Archangium violaceum: one gene and its partners. The protein of the gene in region 3 interacts with the protein of the main gene of each other region in a pairwise test. Links are inferred from orthologs where the notes say so. Each region holds a gene or a part of one and is shown on either strand. Other genes may lie near its edges. The genes, in order: JRI60_RS32850, ung and ndk.

The links.
Region 1: the proteins of ndk (region 3) and JRI60_RS32850 interact in binary tests that used the Escherichia coli proteins (3 or more experiments, as listed by UniProt). The link is inferred for Archangium violaceum from one-to-one orthologs.
Region 2: the proteins of ndk (region 3) and ung interact in binary tests that used the Escherichia coli proteins (3 or more experiments, as listed by UniProt). The link is inferred for Archangium violaceum from one-to-one orthologs.

Annotation. Positions count from the first base shown.
Region 1 is NZ_CP069396.1:8,255,567-8,258,600, forward strand. What follows is about bases 9-2,891. They hold JRI60_RS32850 (5-formyltetrahydrofolate cyclo-ligase), read left to right. Parts: upstream 9-1,078; coding sequence 1,079-1,705; downstream 1,706-2,891. Other genes in these bases: JRI60_RS32840 (tetratricopeptide repeat protein), read right to left, coding at 9-696; JRI60_RS32855 (TIGR00282 family metallophosphoesterase), read left to right, coding at 1,702-2,493; tyrS (tyrosine--tRNA ligase), read left to right, coding at 2,547-2,891. In the rest of the region: more of JRI60_RS32840, read right to left, coding at 1-8; more of tyrS, read left to right, coding at 2,892-3,034. UniProt on the Escherichia coli protein: Involved in the removal of 5-formyltetrahydrofolate.
Region 2 is NZ_CP069396.1:11,454,015-11,457,081, reverse strand. The notes cover bases 51-2,966. They hold ung (uracil-DNA glycosylase), read left to right. Parts: upstream 51-1,129; coding sequence 1,130-1,804; downstream 1,805-2,966. Other genes in these bases: JRI60_RS45630 (tetratricopeptide repeat protein), read left to right, coding at 2,559-2,966; JRI60_RS45635 (DUF1579 family protein), read right to left, coding at 1,817-2,368; JRI60_RS45645 (hypothetical protein), read right to left, coding at 96-929. Also shown: more of JRI60_RS45630, read left to right, coding at 2,967-3,067. UniProt on the Escherichia coli protein: Excises uracil residues from the DNA which can arise as a result of misincorporation of dUMP residues by DNA polymerase or due to deamination of cytosine.
Region 3 is NZ_CP069396.1:6,036,865-6,039,971, forward strand. What follows is about bases 75-3,030. They hold ndk (nucleoside-diphosphate kinase), read left to right. Parts: upstream 75-1,308; coding sequence 1,309-1,752; downstream 1,753-3,030. Other genes in these bases: sucC (ADP-forming succinate--CoA ligase subunit beta), read left to right, coding at 75-345; sucD (succinate--CoA ligase subunit alpha), read left to right, coding at 370-1,272; sbnB (2,3-diaminopropionate biosynthesis protein SbnB), read left to right, coding at 1,889-2,902; JRI60_RS24480 (hypothetical protein), read left to right, coding at 3,004-3,030. Outside these bases: more of sucC, read left to right, coding at 1-74; more of JRI60_RS24480, read left to right, coding at 3,031-3,107. UniProt on the Escherichia coli protein: Major role in the synthesis of nucleoside triphosphates other than ATP. The ATP gamma phosphate is transferred to the NDP beta phosphate via a ping-pong mechanism, using a phosphorylated active-site intermediate.

The DNA of each region.
Region 1 (3,034 bases), 2.2 Mb from region 3 along the record:
GTTGAGGACGCGGGCCCTGTCCAGGGCCTCCACGGCATCACGCGCCTGACCGCGCATCAGTTGGGCGGTGCCCAGCCCGAAGAAGGCCACCCAGTTGCGGTCGTCCTGGGTGATGCTTCGCTCGAACTCGGTCGCCGAGCCGCTCCAGTCCTTGGCCCCCAGCAGCCGGGTGCCCTTCTCCAGCGACTCCTTGGCGGCCACGGGGTCGCGCTTCTCCGTGCGCAGGCGCGCCAGGGACGAGCCCCCCTCGCGCACCACGCCCACGGCGGGCGCCTCCGCCTCCTCCGCCAGGGCCGGCTGCAACACCAACAGGCCCCCCGGACCCAGCTCCGGCGCCTGACACCCCTGGCGCGGCCGCACGTAGGCCGTCAGCGTCCCATCCGACGGGGCGTAGAAGGCGAGCACGGGCAACCGGTCCACCGCGGGGCACGCGTTCCCCGTCAGGCACAGGGTGAGCTCTCCCACCAGCACGTTGCCCTGGAACTCGCCCTCCAACACCGGCCGCCGGGGCTCGAAGCCACAGGCCCCACCCTCCCCGGCCGTGTAGGCGACCAACCGCTCGCGCACCAGGCTCAGCTCCACCCGGCCCCAGAGGTCCGCCTGGTAGCTGCCCGAGGGGCGGCCCTCCGCCCACGCGGCACCAGGGGCCACGGCGACGAGGACCGCGAGGCCGATTGTTCTGAACACGGACGCCATGGGTGGGAGCGCCTCCATCATAGGAGTCGCCCGGCTGAGTTGTAAACGCACACCGATGGCTTGACCCATCCGCCCCACGTTCTTATCATTCCCTCAGCAACTCCTGGGGTTTCCCCAGGAGTTTCAAGGATTTGCCGTAACGAAAGGTTTGTTGAAGGGCTGTCCCCTGCGGGGCGCGTGATGCCCAGCAGAAATTCGAACCGATACGTCCATCACGGGGTCCGTTTCGAGTCCCATGTGCAAGCCCTCCCCTCGCGGGATGAGGGAAGCCTACGGGTCCACGACTTCGAACCCCACCTGGCTTTTTAGGGTTCAATGGACGCTAGGCACACGGCCATACGGCGGGGGACTTTTTTCTTACTCTTGGCGGGGAGCGGGGCAGGTGGCGAGCGAGACGGTGGCGCAAGAGGGGGCTGCTCGGAAGGTGTCGCTGCGCGAGGAGTTGACGGCGCGGCGCAAGGCGATGACGCCGGACATCATCGACGAGCGCGGGTTGAAGGTTCAGGCCCGATTCCTGGCAACGCCCTATTACCAAAAGGCGAGGACGGTGGCCCTCTACGCCCCCATTCGGGGTGAGGTGCCCACGCGGGACATCCTGATCGCGGCGCTGCAGGACGAGAAGATCGTCTGCTACCCGCTGTCCCACGTCCATGGACGCATCCTGTCCTTCCGGGCCATCAAGTCCGAAGCGGAGCTGGAGCCTGGCAGGCTCGGAGTACGCGAGCCCACCAACTCCGCCGAGCTCATCCCGGTGGACCAGATCGATCTGTTCGTGGTGCCCGGACTGGGCTTCACACGAGATGGCAAGCGGCTGGGACGTGGCGGCGGGTATTACGACGCCACGCTCCGGGCGGCCTCGGCGCGCAGCCGCCGGGTGGGACTGGCCTTCGGAGATCAGGTCGTCGACACCATGCCGACAACCAGTGAGGACGTGGACATGGACCTCGTCGTCACCGAGTCGGAGACACTGCGCGGGCTGTACCGCGACTGGGACTTCGTCGACACGTGAAAGTACTCTTCATGGGTGATGTGGTGGGCCGGCCAGGGCTCCTGGCCGTGCGTACCCTTCTGCCCAAGCTCATCGCGCGCCACTCGGTGGATCTGGTCGTCGCCAACGCGGAGAACAGCGAAGGCGGCGCCGGCATCTCCCCCGAGTCGGCCGAGGCGCTGCTCGGCAGTGAGGTCAACCTCCTGACGAGCGGCAACCATTTCTGGACCAAGAAGCAGATCCTCCCCTGGGTGGAGGACAACCCCAACCTGCTGTTGCGCCCGGCCAACTATCCCAAGGGCGCGCCGGGCAAGGGGCACACCGTCATCCAGACGCCGGACGGGCGCAAGCTCGGGGTGCTCAACCTCGAGGGCCGCGTCTTCATGAAGCCGCTGGACAACCCGTTCACGGTGGCGCTGGAGCTGGTGGCCGAGCTGCGCAAGCAGACGCCCTGCATCCTGGTGGACATGCACTGCGAGGCCACCAGCGAGAAGAACGCCATGGGCGCGCACCTGGACGGCAAGGTGTCCGCCGTGGTGGGCACCCACACGCACGTGCAGACGGCCGACGAGCGCATCCTCCCGGGTGGCACGGCCTTCATCACCGACGTGGGCATGTGTGGCCCGCTGGACTCCGTCATCGGCGTGAAGAAGGAGCTCTCCATCGAGCGCTTCATCACCCTGCGCCACACCCCCTACGAGGTGGCCAAGAACCTGGTGTACCTGCAGGGCGTGGTCATCGACCTGGATGACAAGACGGGCAAGGCGCGGAGCATCGAGCGCGTCCGCGAGCACCTGCCGGGCACGTAAAGCCGCGTTTCCGGGCCTCTCTGGCAACGTTTTCGGATAGGGTGCGCTGCGCCATGTCCGAAAACGCTTTGCGCAAGGCGACCCCCCAGGAGCAGTTCGAGGAAGTGACCCGCGGCACCGTGGACCTCCAGGTGCCCGAGGATCTGAAGAAGAAGCTCGAGCGCTCGTATGAGACGGGCAAGCCGCTCGTCATCAAGGCCGGTTTCGATCCGAGCCGCCCGGACCTGCACCTGGGCCACTCGCTGCTGCTCACGCGCATGCGGCGCTTCCAGGACTTCGGGCACCAGGTGGTGTTCCTCATCGGTGACTTCACCGCGCTGATCGGCGACCCCTCGGGGAAGAACACCACGCGCCCCGCCCTCACCCGCGACGAGGTGAAGGTCAACGCGAAGACGTACCAGGACCAGGTCTTCAAGGTGCTGGACGCGGCGAAGACGCAGGTGCGCTTCAACTCCGAGTGGTTGGACAAGCTGGGCACGGAGGGGATGATCCGCCTGGCGGCGCGCTACTCGGTGCAGCGCATGCTGGAGCGCGATGACTT
Region 2 (3,067 bases), 5.4 Mb from region 3 along the record:
AGGGTAGCCCGACAATGGCCCGAGCCCAAGAGGAGGGCTCGGTTGCTTGTCAGGTGGGGCGGCGGACGGGGGGAAACGCGGGTGTTCCGCCTGTGTCACGGCCTCATGCGGCCGTAGAACTCACGCGCCCGGGGTGCCGCCTCGCCCCAGAGGCGATCGACGACCTGCTCCAGCCCCATCCGGGAGCGCACCTCGGGCTTGATCTCCCTCAGCAGGTGGATGGGAGAGACCCCGTACACCAGCACGTGCAGCGGCTCCTCCAGCCCCCGGGTCCAGTCGATGGCACGGGCCTCCTCCTCACTGGCCGGCAGGGGCGTGAGCGAGGTGCGCCCCTCATGCCCCTGGTTGCCGATGAGGCTCTCGTCCGGGATGGCATGCTCCACGAGGCCCCTGGCGTGCCAGATCTTCCGCTCGTGCGCCATGGCCCACACGTTGAGCCGCCCGTCGTCCGAGAGCCCCGGAGGGGGGCGCTCCACCAGCGAGGCGTGCTCCCACTCCAGGAAGTCGCGCGCCAGCTCCACCGGAAGAGCGCACGTCACACCCACCAGCCCATCGTCCGAGGTCCACCACGCATCTCCCTGCTCGTACGCGAGCCGCGCCGTCTCATGGTTCGCGTAGAAGCAGACGGGGTGCCGAGGCCTCACGGCCAGCGCCGCGCGGACCGCCTCCACGAAGCCGGCGCAGGGCACGGCGTCGTCATTGAGCAGCACCACGTGGGTGATGCCGTGCTCGGCCTGGGCGATGCCCCACCGCCAGCACGCGCTGGCCACGTTCCACACGCCACGGCGCACGGTGTCCCGCTCCACGTGGAGCACGTCCCTCGTGCCCAGCGACTGGCGCAACCGCTCCTCCAACCTCCGCGCCAGCTCCACCCGTGTGGGATCGAAGGCGGCGTGCATCACCGTGAACGCGAGTCTCGGCGCTCCCATGTGTAGACCTCCTCCCGCCCCGGTCCACCCGGGGCGCATCCTCGACTCCTCAATACGCGAGGTATGGCCCGGCCTGGAATGCTCGACCCACCGTGAATCGGACCGACGTGAAAAAGACACCCACGCCACATGACCGCTGAAGTAGGGTGGACGGGTGCTCCGTAGGTGATGAGCCCTGACTCGGAGGCGCGATGGGTGCGATGAAGGACCGGCTGCCGGCGGACTGGAAGAAGGTGCTGAAGGACGTGCTGGCGAGCCCTGGGTTCGCGGAGCTGGAGGCGTTCGTCACGCGGGAGCGGCGCGAGCACACGGTGTACCCGTCCGAGGAGGACCTGTTCTCGGCCTTCCGGCTGACGCCGTACGACGAGGTGAAGGTGCTGTTGCTCGGGCAGGACCCGTACCACGGGCCGGGACAGGCGCACGGGCTGGCGTTCTCGGTGCAGCCGGGGGTGAAGCCACCGCCCTCGCTGGTGAACATCTTCAAGGAGCTCCAGAGCGACCTGGGCGTGCCGAAGCCGAAGGACGGCTCGCTGGTGCCGTGGGCGAAGCAGGGGGTGCTGCTGCTCAACGCGGTGCTGACGGTGCGCGAGGGGCAGGCCAACGCCCACGAGGGGCACGGCTGGGAGGCCTTCACCGACGCGGTCATCCAGAAGGTGAGCGACGAGCCGGAGCCGGTGGTGTTCCTGCTGTGGGGCAGCTACGCGCAGAAGAAGGAGGCGCTCATCGACACCTCGCGGCACATCGTCCTGAAGGCACCGCATCCCTCGCCGCTGTCGGCGAAGAAGGGCTTCTTCGGGAGCAAGCCCTTCAGCCTCACCAACGAGGCGCTGAAGAAGGCGGGGCGCGAGCCCATCGACTGGCGCCTGCCGGCGTGAGGGGGGGATGCCTCAGGTGCCGAGTCCCCAGACGGAGCGAGCGCGGGTGTACCTGGCTTCCACCACCCGCACCTCATCGGGGCCCGGCTCCCCATCGAACATCTCCGCGACGAGCGCGTTGGGGCCCTCCATGCGAATCACCACGCGCTCGCTCCCGCCGGTCGCGTTCCGGAAGGTGATGACCCTGCCGCTCGCATCGAGCGTGCCCTCGCGCAGGGTGAGGCCCGTGCCCATGCTGCCGTACGTCATCATCACGAACACGTCCTGGGCGTTGTCGTAGCCGTAGACGGTGCGTCCCTCGAAGGAATGGCCCAGGACGGTGCTGGTATAGGTCTCCTCGAGGTAGCGCCCGCCGAGCGTCATCCGCATCTTCACCGTGCCCGTCGACTCCACCCACGAGCCCATCCAGTTCCTCGTCCGCACCTTCCAGGTACCGGCCCACGAGGCCAGGAGCGCGTGAGCGGAACAGGGTTGGGCGTGGTGGACCGTCTCTTCCATGAAGCGTTCGGCCTGGGGGTCGATCCGCGAGTCGGTTGCCAACGCCGTCTTCCTGCTCGTGTCCATGACTTCTTCTCTCTCCTCGATATCCGGATTCAGACGCAAAGCGCATGCCATGCAAAGCACGCGTGTCTGACGGGCCAGACGCCGGACGCCGCCCTTCAGACTGCTCATTGACGCGGCGTTGACGTGTCGGATCGACATGTCGGTGCGCCTCGACGAGCAAGCCGGCCCGCGACTGGTTAGAGTCGCGTCCATGGCGAAGACCGCACCCCGCAAGGCCTCGGCGAGCCAGAAGAAGGCCGTCCGAGCGGCTCCGAAGAAGAAGAGCGCCGCCCCCGCGAAGAAGCGCCCCGCGTCCGTGAAGAAGCGTGTGGCTCCGGCGAAGAAACCCGCCGCCGCGAAGAAGCGCGCCGCCCCGGTGGCGCCCCCCGCGCCCGAGCAGACCGCTCCGAGCGAGGCGCTCGAGACGCCCGAGACGCCCGAGATGAAGGCCCTGCCGGCCGGGGAGCCCGTGGAGGGCGGTCGCGCGCTGCCCTTCGAGATCGACCCCAAGCGGGTGGAGGAGAGCCTGCGCAAGATGCGCGAGGAGCTCGTCCACTGGGCCAACAAGGGCCGCTACACCAAGGTGCGCTTCAAGTTCCGGGGCAAGCAGCTGCTGCCGGATCTGCCCATCGCCGCCGTGGTGGCCGCCGAGGGCCTCACCTTCTACTGGGGTGGCATCCTCCGCGCGCTCATCGTCACCGTGGCCGGCGGCAGCCTGCT
Region 3 (3,107 bases):
ATGGACACCATCAAGCTGGTGGGCGGTGCGCCGGCCAACTTCCTGGACGTGGGCGGTGGCGCGAGCAAGGAGAAGGTGACGGCGGCCTTCAAGCTCATCCTCGCCGACCCGGCCGTGAAGGCGGTGCTCGTCAACATCTTCGGCGGCATCATGAAGTGCGACGTCATCGCCGAGGGCATCATCGCCGCGGCGAAGGAAGTGCAGCTCAAGGTTCCGCTCGTGGTGCGGCTCGAGGGCACCAACGTGGAGAAGGGCAAGGAGCTGCTGCGCAACTCCGGCCTCGCCATCACCCCCGCCGACAACCTCCGCCAGGCCGCTGAGAAGGCCGTCGCGGCGTTGAAGTAGTCCAGGCAGAGAAAGGTTCAAGCCATGAGCATCCTCGTCAACGAGAACACGAAGGTCCTCTGCCAGGGCATCACCGGCTCGGCGGGCTCGTTCCACTCCAAGCAGATGCTGGAGTACGGCACGAAGCTGGTCGCGGGCGTCACGCCGGGCAAGGGTGGCACCGACTTCGAGGGCAAGGTCCCTGTCTTCAACTCGGTGGCCGACGCGGTGAAGCAGACCGGCGCCAACACCTCGGTCGTCTTCGTTCCGCCCCCCTTCGCCGCCGACTCCATCATGGAGGCCGCCGACGCGGGCATCTCCCTCATCATCACCATCACCGAGGGCATCCCCGTCAACGACATGGTCCGCGCCAAGCGCTACCTGCAGGGTAAGCCGGGCGTGCGCCTGATCGGCCCCAACTGCCCCGGTGTCATCACCCCGGGCGCGAAGTGCAAGATCGGCATCATGCCGGGCCACATCCACAAGCCGGGCCGCATCGGCGTGGTGTCGCGCTCCGGTACGCTCACCTACGAGGCCGTGTTCCAGCTCACCCAGCTGGGCCTGGGCCAGTCCACCGCGGTGGGCATCGGCGGTGACCCGGTCAACGGCACGGACTTCGTGGACGTGCTGAAGCTCTTCAACGCCGACCCCGAGACGGACGCCGTCATCATGATCGGCGAGATTGGTGGCGACGCCGAGGAGCGCGGCGCCGAGTACGTGGCGCGCGAGTTCACCAAGCCCATCGCCGGCTTCATCGCCGGCCAGTCCGCTCCCCCGGGCAAGCGCATGGGCCACGCCGGTGCCATCATCTCCGGTGGCAAGGGCACGGCCTCCGAGAAGATCAAGGCGATGGAGGCCGCTGGCATCGTCATGGCCGCCAGCCCCGCCGAGCTCGGCACCACGCTGCAGGAGGCCGTCAAGCGCGGCGTCCCCAAGAAGAACCGCTAGTCCCACCTTTCACACGACACACCGAGGACCACGACAATGGCCATCGAGCGTACGCTGTCCATCATCAAGCCCGACGGGCTGCAGAAGGGCGTCATCGGCAAGATCATCTCCCGCTTCGAGGAGAAGGGTCTCAAGCCGGTCGCCATCCGCCTGCAGCAGCTCTCCCAGGCCCAGGCCGAGGGGTTCTACGCCGTCCACAAGGCGCGTCCCTTCTTCAAGGACCTGGTCAACTTCATGATCTCCGGCCCCGTGGTGCTCATGGTGCTGGAGGGTGAGAACGCCGTCCTGGCCAACCGCGACATCATGGGCGCCACCAACCCGGCCAACGCCGCCCCTGGCACCATCCGCCGCGACTTCGCCACCAGCATCGACCAGAACACGGTGCACGGCTCGGACAGCCTCGAGAACGCCAAGATCGAGATCGCGTACTTCTTCCGCGAGACCGAGATCCACGGCTACGAGTACTCCGGCAAGAAGTAGCCGCCAGGGCAACACGCCCACGACACGGCCCGGCTCCCGCGTTTCCTCGCGGGAACCGGGCCGTTGTCTTTTTCGAAAGACACCGTACTTGGAGTGAAGACGGGAATAAGATGGCGCTCCTCCCAGGAGCCACTCCATGTCCTTCGAATTCTCCATCGTCCCCGGCAAGGTCATCCACGAGATCATCCATGGCGACATCGCCGGCTGCGTCCAGCAGGTGGAGCGAGCCTATCTGCTCCATGGCGAGCGCAAGAGCGTCAACCCGGACAGCTACTTCCTGCGCTTCCCCGACAAGCCGGACGCCCGCATCATCGCCCTTCCGGCCTACCTGGGCGGGGACTACGACGTCGCGGGACTGAAGTGGATCTCCAGCTTCCCGTCCAACGTGAAGAAGGGCTTCCCCCGGGCCTCCGCCGCGCTGCTGCTCAATGACTACGAGACGGGCTACCCCTTTGCCTGTCTGGAGAGCTCCATCATCTCGGCGGCGCGCACGGCGGGCTCTGCGGTGCTGGCGGCGCAGTGGCTGAATGGAGGGCAGCGGCGCACGCGCTCGCTGGGCATCGTCGGCAATGGCCTCATCGCCCGCTACATCTACGACTTCTTCCTGAAGATGAACTGGGAGGTGGATGAGGTCTGGCTGTACGACACCACGCCCGGCGAGGCCGAGCGCTTCGCGGACAAGGTGTGCGACAAGGCGCGGCACCGCCGTGTGCACGTGGCGCCGGATCTGGCCACCACGCTGCGCTCCAGTGACATGGTGCTGCTGGCCACCACGGTGCCCACGCCCTACATCACCGACGCGAGCCTGCTGTCCCACCATCCCATCGTGCTCAACATTTCACTGCGCGACGTGTCGCCGGAGATCGTCCTCGCGAGCCACAACATCGTGGATGACGTGGAGCACGTGATGAAGGCCAACACCTCGCCTCACCTGGCGGAGAAGCTCAGCGGGGGACGCGGCTTCGTCACCGGCACACTGGCCCAGCTCATCCAGGGGGAGTGCAAGGTGGACCGCTCGCGCACCATCCTCTTCTCGCCCTTCGGGCTGGGGGTGTTGGACCTGGCGGTGGGCTCGTGGGTGTTCGAGCAGGCGAAGGCCGCCGGGAAGACCGTGGAGATCAACGACTTCTTCTACGAGCTGACGCGCTAGCCCCGGAGCAGGGGAGAGACTCCAGGAGATGAGAATTTCCTGGCAATGGAGAACTCAAGGGGATGTTGGCGATGTATGGTTTTGCTGGTTAAATTCCTGGCATGACCAAGATCAACCCCAATGTCTTCTCGGGGCAGAGGCCTCCCCGGATCAATCAGAACCGGGTGAAGAAGCAGCCCAGGACCGAGACCGGGGATGCTTCTCA